DNA from 3 places in the Paenibacillus sp. IHB B 3084 genome. Region 3 is predicted to be linked to each of the others. Evidence: riboswitches for the same ligand, from Rfam matches in the RefSeq annotation. Region 3 holds a riboswitch; each other region holds the start of a gene.
What was found. A riboswitch is a leader RNA that binds a small molecule or an ion and turns the genes downstream of it on or off. The one in region 3 is predicted to bind glycine.
Positions count from the first base shown of each region.

Region 1: linked by a shared signal. The riboswitch ahead of sdaAB (L-serine ammonia-lyase, iron-sulfur-dependent subunit beta) and the one ahead of gcvT (glycine cleavage system aminomethyltransferase GcvT) in region 3 are both predicted to bind glycine.
Region 2: linked by a shared signal. The riboswitch ahead of ASL14_RS18755 (alanine/glycine:cation symporter family protein) and the one ahead of gcvT (glycine cleavage system aminomethyltransferase GcvT) in region 3 are both predicted to bind glycine.

Region 1 is NZ_CP013203.1:2,151,751-2,157,921, forward strand. It holds gene ASL14_RS10080 (ABC transporter ATP-binding protein) at 1-148, opposite strand, end outside; gene ASL14_RS10085 (ABC transporter ATP-binding protein) at 126-1,157, opposite strand; gene ASL14_RS10090 (DUF6359 domain-containing protein) at 1,482-3,053, opposite strand; glycine riboswitch at 3,266-3,379, shown strand; gene sdaAB (L-serine ammonia-lyase, iron-sulfur-dependent subunit beta) at 3,590-4,279, shown strand; gene sdaAA (L-serine ammonia-lyase, iron-sulfur-dependent, subunit alpha) at 4,269-5,168, shown strand; gene ASL14_RS10105 (Ig-like domain-containing protein) at 5,403-6,171, opposite strand, start outside.
Region 2 is NZ_CP013203.1:3,996,244-4,002,414, reverse strand. It holds gene ASL14_RS18760 (radical SAM/SPASM domain-containing protein) at 1-1,191, shown strand, start outside; gene ASL14_RS18755 (alanine/glycine:cation symporter family protein) at 1,400-2,818, opposite strand; glycine riboswitch at 2,978-3,072, opposite strand; glycine riboswitch at 3,090-3,166, opposite strand; partial or broken gene ASL14_RS18750 (glycoside hydrolase family 1 protein) at 3,358-4,814, opposite strand; partial or broken gene ASL14_RS18745 (family 1 glycosylhydrolase) at 4,881-5,051, opposite strand; gene ASL14_RS18740 (oxidoreductase) at 5,082-6,122, opposite strand.
Region 3 is NZ_CP013203.1:4,247,679-4,253,849, reverse strand. It holds gene ASL14_RS19990 (PTS mannitol transporter subunit IIBC) at 1-258, opposite strand, end outside; gene gcvH (glycine cleavage system protein GcvH) at 652-1,047, opposite strand; glycine riboswitch at 1,347-1,538, shown strand; glycine riboswitch at 1,539-1,635, shown strand; gene gcvT (glycine cleavage system aminomethyltransferase GcvT) at 1,716-2,816, shown strand; gene gcvPA (aminomethyl-transferring glycine dehydrogenase subunit GcvPA) at 2,947-4,377, shown strand; gene gcvPB (aminomethyl-transferring glycine dehydrogenase subunit GcvPB) at 4,298-5,824, shown strand; gene ptsP (phosphoenolpyruvate--protein phosphotransferase) at 5,942-6,171, opposite strand, start outside.

The DNA of each region.
Region 1 (6,171 bases), 2.1 Mb from region 3:
CGGATTCTCCCACCAGCCCGTACGTCTGACCCGCCTCAATGCTGATGGACACACCATCCACCGCTTTTACCTGATCGACCACACGCTGGAAGAAACCACCGCGCACCGGATAATGGACTCTCAGATCATTTAGCTCCAGCAGTGCCATGAGCAGCTCCCCCCTTTGCCTCGTCTTCAAAATGAAAATGCTGATAACATGTACAGCGGACCCAATGCCCGGGAGAAACCTCACTTAAATGGGGATGATCCTCATGCACCTCATGCTGAATCCAGGGGATACGTGGAGCAAAGCGGCAGCTATTGCGGGGAATATCCTGCAAGGAAGGGACGATTCCTCCGATGACGTGCAACGGTTCTCCCTTGGTATGCGATCCCGGCATGGATGCAAGCAAAGAGCGCGTATACGGATGCTGGGGCTGTCGGAACAATTCAAAAACATTGGCGCTTTCCACGATTTCTCCGGCATACATGACCACCACGCGGTCCGCCACCTCTGCCACAACGCCAAGATCGTGCGTAATCAGGATAATGCCGCTTCCAGTCTCCTGTTGAAGCTGCTTGAGCAAGTCGAGAATTTGAGATTGAATGGTTACATCGAGCGCTGTAGTCGGCTCGTCAGCAATAATGAGGGCAGGACGACAAGCGATGGCAATCGCGATCATCACACGCTGCCGCATCCCCCCTGACAGCTCATGTGGATACTGGTCGTATACACGTACGGGATTCGGAATATCCACACTCTCCAGCAATTCCAGCACACGTGCCTTTTTCTGCTTCGTAGAGAGGGTCGTATGATAATCGAGGTTTTCCTCAATTTGCTTACCAATGCTCATTAGCGGATTCAGCGCGGTCAGCGGGTCCTGAAAAATCATGCCGATGCCTGCTCCGCGGATTTTGTTCATTTGCCCTGTGGAGAGGCGATTCAGATCCGTGCCTTTAAAAAGAATCTGTCCCTGCACGCGGGTACGCTCCAGATCGTGCAGCTGTGCTATCGAAAGCGCCAGCGCGCTTTTGCCGCAGCCGGATTCCCCGACCACAGCCAGCACCTCATTGGGGTTGACCGTCAGATCCAGATGGTCAACTGCGGGGTAATATTGATCCTTAATGCGAAAAGATACCGTTAACCCTTTGATCTCCAACACCGGCTCGATACTCAATGTGTGTGCTTCCTCCGTTCTCCATGGCCTTGTCCTGCTTATGCACGCCACGCTTGATGTTAAACCTCTCATAAACATTACATACCGATTTAGTCGGAATAATTTGAATTCATCCTACCACCAGTATATGGATATATCAATTAAGATTAGACTATCATCATCATTGATAAAACCAATGATTCAGCAGCAGCGCGACCTTTCTGGCACAAAATGTAATGAAATAACCAACCACAGGTTAATTTTCAGCGCAAAAAAAGCCGCCTGACCCCCTTAAAGGGATCAAGCGACTGGCTAGTACAGCTCAAATTGTGCTCTCTTCGTTAGTTACAAAGCCGCTCCATAGGAGCCGGATTTGAACGTTCTTGGATCATACCATTTGTAGCCCGCTGCCGGAGCAGCCCAAGGCTCAGGCTGCGGTTCCGTGGAAGCCGCAGGCTCCTCGAACGGCAGCAACTGTGTTGGCTGGTCCAGCGTCAGGCCCGCTACATCGGACAGCTTCGTATAGTCCTGCTTCCATGCGAGCCATTGGACCGTCTGTACCAGGAAGGTGGAATCGTCCACTTCCTTGAATCCATCGTACGTCTTCTTCGACTGTCCGTTTTCCTCACGTACATATTTCGGCGTGGCATCCTCAACTGGTGAAGAATCACCGATAAACGCTGCCTTGCCCTGACCTACCTTGGCTACAGCAGCATAAGGTCCTTCAGCACGACCCCCGCCGATATAGACACCCTGGTCCACGGCATTACCCCATTTTTTCGTGCCTGTAGGGATATAGGCGATTCCTTTCGCCTTGGTCGGGTCAATAATCGCCAGTGTAGAACCAGCATGCATTGCTATCGAACGTACACCCTTCGTAATGCCAAAGGATTGATCTGCCGCTACGATGTCCGTAGCGTTCACGTCACCAAGTGCATTGTAGCGGAAACGAACGCCAAAGTTCGTCGCCAGCCAGTCGGAACTGGTTAATCCCTGCATAGCTGGTGATGCAGCTTCTTCTGTAGTCATGCCTTTGGCCGGATTGGAATAGGCTCCACGGCGGTAGCCGTTCATAACCTCGGAGGAATCCCAACGGTTTTTGTTCCGGTCAGCGTTATAGTGGTCAGAAATGAAGAAAATGCTGCCTCCATTCTTCACATATTGCACCAGTGCGGCCTGCTCGGATGCCTTAAAGGCAACATTGGCTTCACCAATGATGAACACATCGTATGGACGCAGCTTGTCGTACGTTATAGCCTGCTCTCCATAGGTAAAAGGAATGGAACGGTTCAACGGGTCCACGGTAAAACCTGCATTACGCAGTCCGCCCGCAAAATCGGAAAAGGCTCCATCAATAACCCAATCTGCTGCTCCGGCTGTCTGTGCGTGCGTATTATCAAACAGCACTTTTTTGCCTTTTCCATCCGGCAATGTAGTACCAGGTTGACCTGGAGTACCAGGCTCGCTTCCGCTTACCAGTTCCAGAGCGCTTGGGCTTTTCACTCCACCAAAATTGTTATAGGCACCGAGCGCACCCGTCACGCGAATTTTACTGCCGATCAGCTCAGGATGGCCTGACAGCCCAAATGCTCCTCTATACGCGGATGTCAGTTGTACATTTAACAGATTAGACGTATTACGTTCACTCGCCTGATCCGCAATCAGTACGTTAAAATCGTTTGCAAACGGGGCAGAGAAATTAGCCGTTTTCGATCCGGTGGCATGTCCGACGACGTAGCCTTCTACCGTCACCGTACCTCCGCTGCTTTGACGCTGAAGCGCTTCCGCTACCGTCAACGAGCCCTCTGCCTTGACCTGGCCGAATGGAACGAAGAGTCCTACCAGCAGTGATACGATTGCCGCCAGATGCAGCATTCCTTTTAAGCGTGAACCTGTGAACCGGAAACCTTTTACCATTCGTAAATGTCCCTCCCATATTCCATAAATTAGCTTGTCCTCTATCAGATTAGCTATCAACCTTCTAATTCCTTCCTGTTTTCATCCATAATTATGTAAAATTTAATCTTTTTTATTGAGAAGATTCCTGATTCTGTAAAATTCCAACCTGTGATTGACACCGAGCATGGCATACATTACGCTTAGGAGGAAATGTTGAACGGTATACGCGAATGAAGATGACGGGAGAGTCTGTCCGGGAAGCACATCCCGGCGGCACCGAAGGAGCAAGACGCCAGCACCCGGCTGGCGGATAATCTCTCAGGTCCATGAATCGCCATCTGACGCAACTCTGGAGAGAGCGCAAGCCACCCAAGGGGTAAGGCGGTATACACCCGCACGAAACTCTCAGGTAACGAGGACAGAGATAAGGGAAATTTCCTTATCCTGTCCTTTTTTTGTGCTTACATGCTGCGTCAGCATTAGAAACCGTCGCACCCGCGCAAGGCGCGGCAGCACCATATACTATGGTATTCAAACATACAGGGGGCCACACCATGCGTTTCAAAGATGTATTTTCCATTATTGGTCCGGCTATGACCGGACCCTCCAGCTCGCATACCGCAGGCGCAGTGCGGCTCGCACGCGTTGCCCGGCACTGGCTCGGTGCGCAACCTGACCGTGCCCGCCTGACGCTGTACGGCTCATTTGCCGATACGTACAAGGGACACGGCACAGACCTGGCACTCATCGCCGGATTGCTGAATTACGATACAGACGACCACCGGATTCCGGATGCGGAGCAATGTGCAGAGCAAGCCGGGATGGAAGTAGAGTTCGCTGTCAGCGGACTGCCCGCCCCCCATCCGAACACAGTCCGCTTCGAGCTATGGAAAGGTGAAGACCAGCGCACGCTGCTAGGCTCCTCCATCGGCGGCGGAAACATTCATGTCCAGCAGCTTAACGAGTTCCGGGTCAATCTGACCGGAGAGCTGCCTACGCTGGTGCTTCTTCACTCGGATAAGCCCGGAACGTTGGGCGCGGTGACTTCGGCGCTGGGTGCAGCTGACATTAACATTGCCTACATGCACGTGGATCGCAAAGGCCGGGATGGCGAAGCGCTCACTGCTATTGAAACCGATAGCCCCGCTCCGGCTAAATTAATTGCCGAGCTGCGGGCTTTGCCTCATATGTATGAAATCAAAATGATTAATTTGAAAAAAGGAGCTGAATCCGATGCGGTTTAGCCATCTGCATGAATTAGGTGCCTTGTGCGCCGAGGAATCCACTACGATTGGGCACCTGATGATCAAGGAACAGGTACAAGAAACGAACACACCGGAGGAAGAAATCTTCCGACAAATGGCTGATTATTATGAAGTCATGAAGGAAGCCGTTCATCGCGGGCAAACACAGGACACCGTATCCCGCAGCGGATTGACGGGCGGCGACGGCAAGCGCCTGGCAGAATATTTGCGCGCAGGGGAAACCTGCTCCGGCGATGCCTCGGCACTCGCCATGGCGTACGCCCTTTCCGTGTCGGAGGTCAATGCGTCCATGGGTCGCATTGTTGCCACGCCTACCGCGGGTTCATGCGGGGTCATTCCCGGCGTGTTCATCAGCGCGCAGGAGCGGTTTGGCTGGGATGACGAGCATATGGTGCGCGGACTGTTCACCGCTGGAGCGATCGGCTACGTTATCGCCAACAATTCCTTTATCTCCGGTGCGGAGGGAGGCTGTCAGGCCGAGATTGGCTCAGCCATCGGGATGGCCGCAGGCGCTATGGTCGAACTGCGCGGCGGTACGCCAGAACAGGCCATTCATGCAGTGGGCCTCGCGCTCAAGAACACGCTCGGCCTGATTTGCGACCCCGTCGCCGGGCTCGTGGAGATTCCGTGCATCGTACGCAACGGGCTGGGAGCCGTGACCGCGCTTGCCGCTGCGGATATGGCTCTGGCGGGTGTGCGCAGCGCCATCCCGTCTGACGAAGTCATCGACGTGATGCTCGAAGTAGGCAGCGCGATGCCGTCCAAGCACCGCGAGACCGCCAAAGGCGGCCTGGCCCAAACGCCGACCGGCAAGCGTCTGACGGAATCGCTTACGCGCAACATACCAGCCAAGAAGGATAAGTCGTAGCTTCTAAGCGGTAAACCTCCTCCCGCATGTAGATCGGGAGACACTTCCATTTTATCAAAGAACGGGTTTTTTTGATTTTAGAAGGATTGCAGAAGCTTTTCTCGCTGGTCACAACAGCGATTGGAACAACGGTCCGTTCGCGAAGCGTCCATCTGAGTGCCAACGAATATCCTTCTCTAAAGCAAAGGGGCGCCCCATTGCCATTTCCATGGCTTTTGGGACACCCCTTTTTTCTTACTGAACGTTCACCTGTACCTTCGTCGTTTTACCTGCATATTTCACCGTAATGACAGCTTTACCTTTACCCTGTGCCTTAATGCTGCCGTCTTTAACCGTAGCAACAATAATTCGGGACGAGGACCAGACAGCCGGCTTGGATACATCCTTCTCCGACTCATCCTTATACGTAGCTGTAGCCGTAACCTTAGCTACCTGTCCTACTTTCAAATTCAGCGAGACTTCGTCAGTTTGCAAATATTTAAGCGTATCGACATCCACCGGTACGGTGATATATTTCCCGCCGAACTTCGCCTGAATATTGGTTTTACCGTAGCTTACTGCGGTAACCTGTCCCTTTTTGACTGTAGCTACCTTATAATTTAACGTTTTCCATTCGGCTTGGGCCGTAACGTCTTTTTCTTTGCCATCACTGGATTTGACCACAATTGCGATGGTTTTTTGATCTCCGGATTTAAGCGATAACGCGATAGCATCCGCCTCAATATGTTGCGCCACATCCACTTCTACTGTAAATGTAATGCTTTGCTTGCCATAAGAAGCTGTAACAGTAGCCTTACCACTGCCATTCGCTTTGATCAAGCCCTCGCTAACCTCGACCACTTTCACATTGCTGGTAGTCCAGGTGGCATCCTTGGTTACATCTGTTTTTGTACCGCCACTCTTGACGCCTGTTACTTTCAACTGCTTCGTTTCCTGGGCACCAAGCGCAATCACGCGTGTGTCTGTTTCCAAACGGTCTACGAGACCGACTTGTACATTAATG
Region 2 (6,171 bases), 250 kb from region 3:
GTGCCTGAAAGCAGCCTTTCCTTGCAGGAGCAGCTTCTACAGCATGGCTTTCTGGTCAATGCTGCAACCGATGAGCTAAAACAAGCGGAGGAATTACATCAGTCTGTGCAGCAGCAGAATAGCATGCATCTGGTATTGCTCGCTACCGAAGCCTGCAACTTCCGTTGCGTCTATTGCTACGAATCCTTCCCGAGAGCGACGATGAAGAATCACGTTGTGTCCGGGCTGGAAGCCTATATTCAGCAGCAAGCTCAAAGCGGCAATCTCCAGCAGCTCACGATTAGCTGGCACGGGGGTGAGCCATTATTGGCGCCGCACGTTATAGAGCAACTATCTCAATCCTTTATTCGCTCCTGCGACCAGCATGGTGTCCTCTATGGCGCAGAAATTTCGACGAACGGCTACTATTTGTCCCGTGAACGATTTGAGCAGCTGTTGGACTGGCGTGTGGAACGATTCATGGTTACGCTCGACGGCAGCGAGGAAGTCCACGATGCACGACGCGGGCTGCATGGCGGAGGCGGTACATTCCGTCGTATCGTCGATAATCTTCTGTCTTTAAAAGACGTACAACGACCGTTTGAGATTAATTTGCGCGTTAACTTCGATAACAGTAACCTGGAGGCCGTCACTGACTTTATCCCGCAGCTTACGGAATGGTTTGCAGATGATCCCCGATTTAAAGTATATTTCCGGCCTGTCGGCTGTATGGGGGGCGAAAATGATCTGAATTTGCCCGTATGCGACGACCGTACGAAAGACCGTAAAATATGGGAGTTTAACGAAGCAGCCATTGCACAGGGATTGACTGTCAGCTCCTTTATCTCGGATATCCTGCTCCCTACAGGAGCCATATGCTACGCAGCCAAGCCCAATTCCCTGATTATAGGATCAGACGGAAAGCTGTACAAATGCTCAGTCGCCATAGATCAGGAAAACAATCAGTTGGGCCAGATTCACGGGGATGGGAGCATGGAGCTGGATCTCGATAAAATGGCGCTGTGGACCACTTCAGGTGAAGAAACGGACGCAAAGTGCCAAGCCTGCTTTTTCCGACCTGCCTGTCAGGGGAATCATTGCCCCCTGTACCGGATGCGCACGGGGAACCGCCCTTGCTCCTACGAAAAACGGCAGATCAAGCGAACCTTGCGTACGGTATGGCTGCAATCCCAATCGGAGGAGGTGAAATAACATGAAGATTATTCGTCCTGCTGTACGACCTACAGCGATTACAACTGGCCGTCTGTCCAAATCTGTACCCGGCAATTTAAGCTAATCCTAAAGTAGGCTAAGTACACATATCTATAGAGCGCCCGAGCTTCATCCTGCTCTATAACGCAAAAAGGGAGTGCCCTCCCAGCCTGTAATGGCTGAGGGACACTCCCTTTTCGTTGTTTCTTTACGAGCTAACTGTTTGTCCTTTTTCTTCTATGTCTATGGCTGCTCCTGCACTGGCACCTGCAATTATTCCCTTTTTCTTGTTGGGATACAGGGAATCCATATAGGTACGGGTTTCTGCAACTACAATTCCCGACAAGCCAAGCAGTGCAATCAAGTTCGGGAAGGCCATCATGGCGTTAAAGATATCTGCCAGTAACCAGATCGCATCCAGCTTAATAAACGCGCCTCCGGCAACCAGTGCAATGAACAGATAACGGTACGGTTTAATCCATTTGACACCCAGCAAATATTCAACACAGCGTTCTCCGTAGTAGTTCCAGCCAAGCATCGTGGTGAACGCAAACATAATCAGAATGATTGTGAGCAGTTCCGCACCAAGCGGGAATGCGCTGGAGAAAGCTTGCTGCGTCATCAAGCCCGCATCGGTAGGACCGCTCCATACGCCGCTAACCAGCAGCGTCAACCCGGTCATCACACAAATAATCATCGTATCTATAAAGACACCTGTCATGGAAATCAACCCCTGCTCCGCAGGCCATTTGGTTTTGGCGGCTGCGGCTGCAATCGGTGCGCTTCCCAATCCGGCCTCATTGGCAAAAATCCCTCTGGCTACCCCGCTGCGCATTGCCAGCATAATTGTAGCCCCGGCAAATCCACCCGTCGCAGACGTCGTGGAAAATGCCGAATGCAGCACAAGCGCGAGTGCGGCAGGAATCTGATCGGCGAACCGAATCAGTACGATCATACAGATCAGCACGTACAAGCCTGTTTTGAAGGGAACGACTTTGGTCGATACCTTGGCAATGCTTTTGAGCCCTCCAATGGTAACGAGTCCCGTAAGGGTAGCAATGATCACTGCCGTTACAATCGGCGGAACACCAAAGCTGTTTTCGGTCGAGGATACAATCGCTTTGACCTGCGGAAACGTTCCAATCCCGAACAGCGCCACCAGCATCCCGGAAAAGGCGAACAGCATCGCCAGCGGTTTAAAGCGGCGTCCAAGCCCTTTTTCAATATAATACATAGGGCCGCCGGAAAATTGTCCATTCCGATCCTTCACCCGGTATTTTACCGCAAGCACACCTTCCGCATATTTCGTCGCCATCCCGAAAAAGGCTGCAACAACCATCCAGAACAAGGCACCCGGTCCCCCCAGCTTAATCGCTGTTGCAACGCCGACGATACTTCCTGTACCTACTGTAGCCGCCAGCGCCGTACTCAGGGCCGCAAAGCTGCTGACATCCCCGCTACCTTCATTTGGGGCCTTGCCGATCAGCTTGATCGCCAGAGGCAGGCGGAAAACCTGCAACATTTTCAAACGTATGGTCAGCCACAGACCTGTTCCCATGACGAGAATGATCAGAGGGGCACCCCATATCCAACTGCTAATCGCTTCTAACACATGTACCAAATTCATTTCAACCCGCTCCTCCAGCATATTAAAAAACAAAAAAGAGTCAAATCCGCTGATTCGACTCCTGGAGAGGTTAAAGGCACGAAAAAATACAACCATCTTGTGCAGGATTCAGCCACTAACAGCTCATAAAAAAGCCTAGGGCATCCCCTGTCACAGGTTATTCGCGTCTCTGTCCTTTTGCCTGAGAGTTTAAGCAGATGATATCTGCGGTGCACCTTCGGCGCCCAATTAAGGGTCTCTCCAGAGTTCTGTCCGTTTACGGTCCCGCTTGTTGCTGTTATCAGCCCAAGCACCTGAGAGTTTTGCCCCTTCGGTCGGAACTTACGTTCCATCTCCCGCAAACATCAACCAGACATATGAAATTGTTTTTTATTATACAGAAAACTTTCAGCTTTTTACAAGTGAAAAATTTGTGAAGTCGTTTGGTTATCTTAAGATGAGCCTATAAAATAAAGGCGGGCGCAGCCAGATTCATCCTCATGATGTTCTCTGCCGCACCCGCCCCCAGGCCATATTGGGTTATATTCAGTTAGCTTGGATTACAGTTCTTCGCCGTTGGTGGCAATTACATTTTTGTACCAGTCAAAAGAATCCTTCTTGGAGCGCTTCAGTGTTCCGTTACCGTCATCGTCCAGATCAACATAAATAAATCCGTAACGCTTGGACATTTCGGAAGTGGACATACTCACGAGGTCGATAGGTCCCCAGCTAGTGTAACCGATCAGATCCACACCGTCCGCAATCGCTTCCTTCATTTGAGCGATATGTTGGCGCAAATAATCAATGCGATACGTGTCGTGAATGGAGCCGTCTTCTTCCACCTTGTCATATGCACCCAAGCCGTTTTCCACGATGAACAGCGGCTTTGATAACGGTCATATAATGTGTTCAGCGTAACACGCAGGCCGATCGGATCAATCTGCCAGCCCCAGTCAGAGGATTGCAAATATGGATTTTTCACGCCGCCAATCAGGTTCCCCGCTGCTTTCTCGCCTTCCGGACCTGCAGAGACAGTCAAGGTCATGTAATAGCTGAATGAGATGTAATCGACCGTGTTGTTTTTCAGAATTTCGGCATCGCCGGGTTCTGTGTGCAAAACAATATTATTTTCTTCAAAATAACGGTTCATATAATTTGAATATTTCCCACGGGCATGTACATCCGTAAAGAACAGATTCATCTGGTTTTCATGCTGACTTTTCAGCACGTCTTCCGGGTTACACGTATGTGCATAGCTTTCCATACGAGCCAGCATACATCCGATTTGAGAGCCAGGAATAATCTCATGGCCTCGTTTTGTCGCCAATGCGCTCGCCACAAACTGGTGATGCAGGGCTTGATAGATCGCTTGCTGCTTGTTATCTACACGGTCAATGACCACACCGCCACCTGTGAACGGACTCATCGTCATCACATTGATCTCATTAAAAGTCAGCCAGTATTTCACTTTATCCTTATAACGTGTAAACACCGTTTCGGCATAATTTACGTAGTGCTGTATTACTTCGCGACCCAGCCACCCATTATACTTCTGTGTCAGACCTAGCGGTGTTTCGTAATGGGACAATGTCACCAGTGGCTCTATCCCATACTTGCGCAGCTCGTCAAATACATTATCGTAAAATTGCAGTCCTGCTTCATTCGGCTCTGCATCATCGCCATTCGGGAAAATCCGCGACCAGTTGATGGACATACGGAATACCTTAAAGCCCATTTCCGCAAACAATGCGATATCTTCTTTGTAATGATGATAGAAGTCCACACCTTCGCGCTTTGGAAAACGGGCATTTACCTTGCCAGCCAAAATGTCTTCGAGTCGCTCGGACGAAATCTCTATAGCATGATCGTTTGTGCGCTCTGCTTTGGGTACATAGGCAATTACGTCCGCACTGGACAATCCTTTTCCATCTACGTCAAAAGCGCCTTCCAATTGGTTGGCTGCGGTTGCCCCGCCCCACAGAAAGTTTTTCGGAAATCCTTTTAATGTCTTAGTCATAGTATAAGAGCCTCTTTTCTTAGTTTATAGGTTAACACTTGTGGAGCATTCCAATCAGGTGTTGTCCTGCGCAAACAGCTTGATATCTTCTTTGTAACGATGGTAAAAATCAATACCTACCAGCTTCATATTGTCTTCTGTAGGCACTTCTGTAATAGAGCCCTTGATTCCTTGTGGCGATACGTCCTGAGTGGACCAGCCATTACCATCCTCGTTATAAGCACCCTCACACTGGTTATGGCATAACTTCCTTTCTTGATGGCAAGTCTATCGCCGGAAATCAACGATGGACGGGGAAGGCTGCTTAAAGCCGTTTTCCAATATTTCAATTGTCAGCAAAATCTCCTCGTCCTTCACCAGCTTGGGTGTGCCGTTCACGATAGACGCATACAATGAGTCATACAGTTGTCCATAATCTCCTACCGGTGTAGGAATGGTTTCTTCAATAGCTTCACTGCTACCGGGTAGCACGTATTTAAGCTTGCCATAGGAAGACGGATCATCCAGTCCGAAACCTTCCGCATCCGGGGTCTTGCCGGCTTTCAGCCAGGTTTCCTGCTGATCGTCCCCCCATTTGACAAAGCTGCCTTTCGTCCCGTGAATGGTGAACTGCGGGTAAGGCAGACACACCACAAGAGAGGTTTTGACAATCACTTTTTTGTCCGGGTAATACAATATGGTTTCATTGTAATCATCAGCGCCCTGAGGAGTACGAATGGACTTGATGTCATACCCGACTTGCTCCGGTCTGCCAAATAAGGCGATGAGCCTGTCCAATGTATGAACACCGAGTCCGTAGTACATTCCGTTGACAGGATTGCCGCCGGGCATACTGGCATCGGGACGGAAATAGTCGTAATGGGATTCAATTTCGACGATGTCGCCCAGTTTTCCGGAATGGAGAGCTTCCTTGAACGCCAGATAATCGCTGTCAAACCTACGGTTTTGATAAGGCATAATGATGAGATTATGTTCCTTGGCGAGTTGGGTCAGTTCCCGCGCTTGCTCAAGGTTTTCACAAAAAGGCTTTTCCACCAGCACATGCTTGCCATGGGATAGTGCCAATTTTGCATATTCATAATGCGTAGAGGAAGGCGTACATACAACGACAAGTGATATTTCCGGGTCGCCCAGAACGTCCATAATTTGGTCCGAGAACTGAATGTCCGGGTAAGCCGTTTCCATGTCCTCCCTCACTTGGCGTGTGAACACTCTCGATACTTGAAAGGTGTCCCTGATCTGAACATAGGGCAGATGATATCTGGTTGTACTTTTGCCAAATCCTAAATATGCAATTTGAATCGTCATTTCGCAAATCCCCTCGTTCCCTAAAGGCTTAGCTTTACGATATCGCAAG
Region 3 (6,171 bases):
TCCGCGCTGTCCGTGAATCATTGTGCCACCTGTATAACCGATCAGCAGCGGCAGCAAATAATTTTTCATCGGATCAACCAGTTGTGCAAACCCCTCATTTGGGAACCATCCGGTCGGAATAAAGAGTGCCGTGATCAATCCCCATGCGATAAAGGCCCCCATATTGGGCATAACCATACCACTGAGAAAACGGCCAAAACGCTGTACGGCAACGCGCGCTCCTCCGTTTGAACTGGACTTTGTGTCCACTGTGCTCATATTCATATCCTCCTTTTAGGTAAAAAGCATCACTACCTTTTCTTAAAATTCATACTAAATGACAACGCTATCTTCATCAACGAAATGAAAACGTACTTTCGTCATGAACGTTGATGACAACATTTAAATTTAAGATAAACAGGCGCGAAATCATTCTGCATAATTCCTCTTAATATGGCCTGTAACACGAGTGTTTAGTTGAAAAACCATCCTGTCATCGGTACAATTTATGTATGAGGTCTATCCTCTAAACAAGAGAAAAACACGTAATTACGCTTGCAAAAAAAGACAGCAAAAATAGCCGCTATGCCAATTCATCGCGACTATTTTTATACAAAATCGAGCGGACAAACGCCGCCCTTATTCAATTATCCAATCTACATTGCCCCATTATTACTCATTGGCAGTCAACTGCTCGTACTGATCCGCAGACAGCAGCTTGCTTAATGCTCCCTCCAGATCTTCCCCAATCTTCACTTCGATCATCCAGCCTTTTTCGTAGGGCGATTCGTTTACCAGCTCAGGCGTACCTTCCAGCGCTTCATTCACCTTCAACACCGTTCCCGTTACTGGAGCGAACAGGTCGGATACTGTCTTTACCGATTCAATAGTACCAATCTCCGCCCCCTGCTCAATCGCTGCTCCCTCCCCAGGCAGCTCCACAAAAACGATATCGCCCAGTTGATGCTGTGCAAAGTCCGTAATACCGATTCGTACCGTTCCATCCTCTGTGCGCTGAACCCATTCATGTTCTTCCGTGTACCACAATTGCTGCTTCACTTCACTCATCCTGCTCCGCCTCGCTTTCATATGGATTACATCGTTTTGCCTACCCGTCTATGACAGGTTAAGATTATGACAACTAGAACTATCATGTCAATAATACTAACAAAAATATTTCACATTACTCCATATATCTTTCTAACTAAAATACGACAGATTATAACAAACGCTTACATATCCTTATTTATGAATAAAATGTTTTTAACAATGTTTTTCATGACATTTTTGTTGACATTTCGAATAAATTTGCGTATTAATGGGTTATAACAAGTGCTTTTGGAAACACCCGATAATTGTAAACGCGGATGAACGTGGAGGGAGAGACTGTCAACACTCGCATCGCTGTTGCCACCTGTAAAACAAGGCAGCAAGCGAGTCGGATCAAGCTGTAACCAACCGGCAGGACCGGATGACGTATAGCTGATCCAGAGGCAGCGCCGAAGGAGTAAACCTGCACCGCAGGTGAATCTCTCAGGCAAAAGGACCTCTGCCGGACGCATCTCTGGAGAGCATTCGCCATACAGGCGGATCACCCAAGGGGAAACCCGGTACACACCGGGGTAACTCTCAGGTATCAAGGACAGAGCTGAAAAAAAGTGTGTGGACTGCCGTCCATACGTTTTTTTCGGCCTGTCTTTTTTGTTTAGCCGATCACACCGGATAGGAGTGGAAAAATGACTAACTTGCGAAAAACGCCGCTGCATTCATCCTACAGCACGCTGTCGGGGGTTCGTTGCATTGATTTTGGCGGCTGGGAGCTGCCTGTACAGTTCAGTGGCATTCAAAAGGAACATGAGGCCGTCCGGCAACGTGCAGGATTATTCGATGTATCGCATATGGGTGAATTCTTGGTCGAGGGCCAGGAAGCCGAAGCATTTCTGCAACAGGTGACGACGAACGATGTCAGCCAATTGGAGCCGGGCCAGGCCCAATATTCGCTCCTGTGTTACCCGGATGGAGGTGTAGTAGACGACCTCCTTGTCTACTACAAAGGGCCGGAGCGTTACATGCTCGTTGTGAATGCCTCCAACATCGATAAGGATTGGGATTGGCTGCTTCGCCATGCGCCTGCATCCGTTCATATGGAAAACATATCAGATGCGGTGGCACTGCTGGCGTTGCAAGGACCTGAAGCTGCACGTATTGCCGCAGCCGTGACAGACACGGACATTACAAAGCTGGCTTCCTTCCGATTCAGCGAGAATGTGCAATTATTCGGAGCAAAAGCGCTCGTCTCCCGCACCGGATACACGGGGGAAGACGGCTTTGAATTTTATGTGCCTGCTGCGAATGCACCGGCAGTGTGGGACGGATTGCTTCGCATCGGTGAGCCGTATGGTCTGGTTCCCGCCGGACTTGGAGCCCGGGATACACTGCGTTTCGAGGCGCGGCTGCCGCTGTACGGACAGGAGCTGTCCGCCACGATTTCACCGCTGGAAGCTGGTTTAGGCTTTTTCGTCAAGCTGAATAAGGGAGATTTTATCGGTAGAGAGGCTCTGCAACGCCAGAAAGAACAAGGCATTCCGCGCAAGCTGATCGGGCTGGAAATGCTTGACCGTGGCATACCGCGTGCCCATTATCCCGTTTTTGCGGAAGGACAGCACATCGGCGAGGTCACAACGGGAACCCAGTCGCCCACCTTAAAACGTAATCTGGGTTTGGCTCTGGTGGACAGTCGTTTTAGTTCCCTATCCACGCCGCTGGAGGTCGAGATTCGTGGCAAGCGCCTGCGCGCCGAGGTGGTAGCCGCACCCTTTTATAAACGTCCACACTGATTTAAACGCTCGTCTTACTATAACTATCGTGATCCGTTACTAACCGCTGCCCAGTTGGCAATCATTTATTAATCGTTTATTAATCGTTTTACGTTTTTACGATCTTGTTGGTTGAAAGGAGCCAGACCCAATGAAACAGCATCGTTATCTTCCCATGACCGAGCAGGATCAAGCTGAAATGCTGCGCGTGGTCGGCGCATCGTCCATCGACGATTTATTCAGCGATATTCCTGAGGCGATCCGGTATAAAGGGGAGCTGCCCCTGTCTTCTCGATTAGACGAAAGAGCCTTAACCCGCCACTTATCAGGACTGGCCGGGCAAAATGCCAATACAGACACGCACGCCAGCTTTCTCGGCGCAGGGATTTACGATCATCATATTCCGTCCGTCATCCAGCATATCACTTCGCGCTCGGAATTTTATACAGCCTACACTCCTTATCAGCCGGAGGTAAGCCAGGGCGAGCTGCAAGCCATCTTCGAATTTCAATCGTATATATGCGAATTAACAGGCATGGCTGTAGCCAATGCCAGCATGTATGATGGAGCGACTGCGCTGGCAGAAGCAGGCTCATTGGCTGCCGCTGCCACCCGCCGCAAGCAGATTATCGTATCGCGGACCGTCCATCCGGAGGCACGTCAGGTGTTGGCTGCCTATGCGCGCGGGCTGGATTTGGATATCGTAGAGATCGACTGTGCAGATGGTGTAACTGACGTGAAGGCATTAACGGCGGCCATATCGGAGCAGACGGCGGCAGTTTTGGTCCAAAGCCCTAATTTTTTCGGGGCCGTGGAAAATCTGAAGCCGATGGCTGACCTGATCCATGCCCACAAGGGTCTTATGGTTGTCAGCGCCAATCCGCTGGCGCTGGGCTTGCTGGAAGCACCCGGTAAGCAGGGCGCGGATATTGTCGTAGGAGACGCGCAGCCGCTCGGCATCTCCTCCTCCCTCGGTGGCCCAACCTGTGGTTACTTTGCCGTTTCTCAGGCGCATATGCGCCGTATCCCCGGACGTATAGTGGGCCAGACCACAGATCGCAACGGTAAACGCGGCTTCGTGCTGACCTTACAGGCACGGGAACAGCATATCCGCCGGGAAAAGGCCACCTCTAACATATGCTCCAATCAGGCGTTGCTCGCCTTATCCGCCTCTGTGTATTTGTCCGTCATGGGTAGACAGGGCATCGCGGAAGTAGCCGAGCTAAACTTGCACAAAAGTCGTTACGCATTGGAGCAACTACTCGGCTTGAAGGGCGTGACAGCCTCCTTTACTGCACCCACCTTTAACGAGTTTGCCCTGCGGTTACCTGAGGGTACTGATATGAATAAATTGCAAGCCGGATTGCTTGCTGCCGGATTTATCGGCGGCTACGAGTTAGGGCGGGATTATGAGAAATATGCAGGTCACATGCTGATTGCCGTGACAGAGCAACGAACAAAGGAAGAGATCGATCAATTCGTACACATCTTGGGGGATTGCTATGACACACACCACCGGACAAGATCAGGGTATACCGAATCCAGAAGTCGAATCCAGTCGAAATCAGATGAAAGAGCATGATCAGGCGCTCATTTTTGAATTGAGCAGATCAGGCCGTATCGCCTATTCCCTGCCCGAATGCGATGTTCCCCGCCGTCCGGTGGCAGAGCTTTTGCCGGATTATGCGCAGCGTAGCGAGCCTGCGGCATTGCCCGAGGTATACGAAGTAGACGTAATTCGACATTATACCGCCCTGTCACGGCGCAATTTTGGCGTGGACAACGGATTTTATCCGCTCGGCTCCTGTACGATGAAATATAACCCCAAGGTAAACGAGGATGTCGCCCGTTATGCAGGCTTCGCCAAAATCCATCCGTACCAGCCAGAGGGCAGCATCCAGGGAGCCATGGCACTGCTCCATACGCTTCAAAGCGATCTGGCCGCGTTAACCGGCATGGATGCCGTCACCCTTCAGCCCGCCGCGGGCGCCCATGGCGAATGGACCGGGCTGATGATGATCCGCTCCTACCACGAAGCGCGTGGTGAGCGGCGTACCAAAGTGCTCGTGCCGGATTCCTCGCACGGAACGAACCCCGCCAGCGCCGCTGTGGCAGGCTTCGAAACGATCACCCTCCCCTCCACACCGCAGGGGCTGGTGGATCTGGACACGCTGCGTCAAGCCGTAGGCAACGACACCGCTGCGCTTATGCTGACCAACCCGAACACGCTCGGGCTGTTCGAGAAGCAAATCGCTGACATTGCCGCGATTGTGCATGAAGCAGGTGGCCTGCTCTACTATGACGGCGCGAACTCCAACGCCATTATGGGGATCACCCGCCCCGGGGATATGGGCTTTGACGTGGTGCATCTCAATTTGCACAAAACGATGAGTACCCCACATGGCGGAGGCGGCCCCGGCGCGGGACCTGTCGGGGTAAAGCAACGGCTCATTCCGTATATGCCCAAGCCGCTTGTCGTGCGTGATCCTAAGGGCACGTACCACTGGGATCGAGAGCAGGGAGATTCCATCGGACGGGTCAAAGCCTTTTACGGCAACTTCGGCATTCTCGTCCGTGCCTATGCCTATATCCGCAGCTATGGCCCTGACGGCTTGAAGCGGGTATCCGAATGTGCCGTACTGAATGCCAATTATATGATGCATCGGCTGGCTCCGCATTTTGACATCCCTTATCCAGGCTATTGCAAACACGAATTTGTGATGTCTGGGCGCGGCTTAAAGAAATTCGGAGTGCGTACACTTGATGTTGCCAAGCGATTGCTCGATTTCGGCTACCATCCGCCTACGATTTATTTCCCGCTGAATGTAGAGGAATGTATCATGATCGAGCCGACAGAAACGGAAAGCAAGGAGACGCTTGATGCCTTCATTGACACCATGATCCAAATTGCGCGGGAAGCGGAGGAAACGCCTGAATTGGTGCTGAATGCTCCATATACCACTCCAGTCACGCGACTGGACGAAGCAACTGCAGCTCGCAAGCCTATATTGAATTGCTCATGCAGCTAAAAGCAAACTCCAATTTGGGGCATACAAAAAGGCCGGTATCTGTTAGATACCGGCCGCTGTATGTAAACAGCAATTTTTGTTGGAAAAAGATATACCTTGAAAATGTGATACCCTTCCTTAGCCTTCAATGCTTTGAACCAATTCAACAACCTGCTCGGCTGTTTGCATATCCAAAGCTTTTGCAGCCAGTTTCTCCATGTCCGCGCGGGACAATTTCGAAATTTGACTGCGTGCTGGCAGAATGGAAGTAGCACTCATGCTGAACTCATCGAGTCCCAGACCCAGCAGCAATGGAATTGCTGTTGTATCCCCTGCCATTTCGCCGCACATACCAACCCAACGTCCTT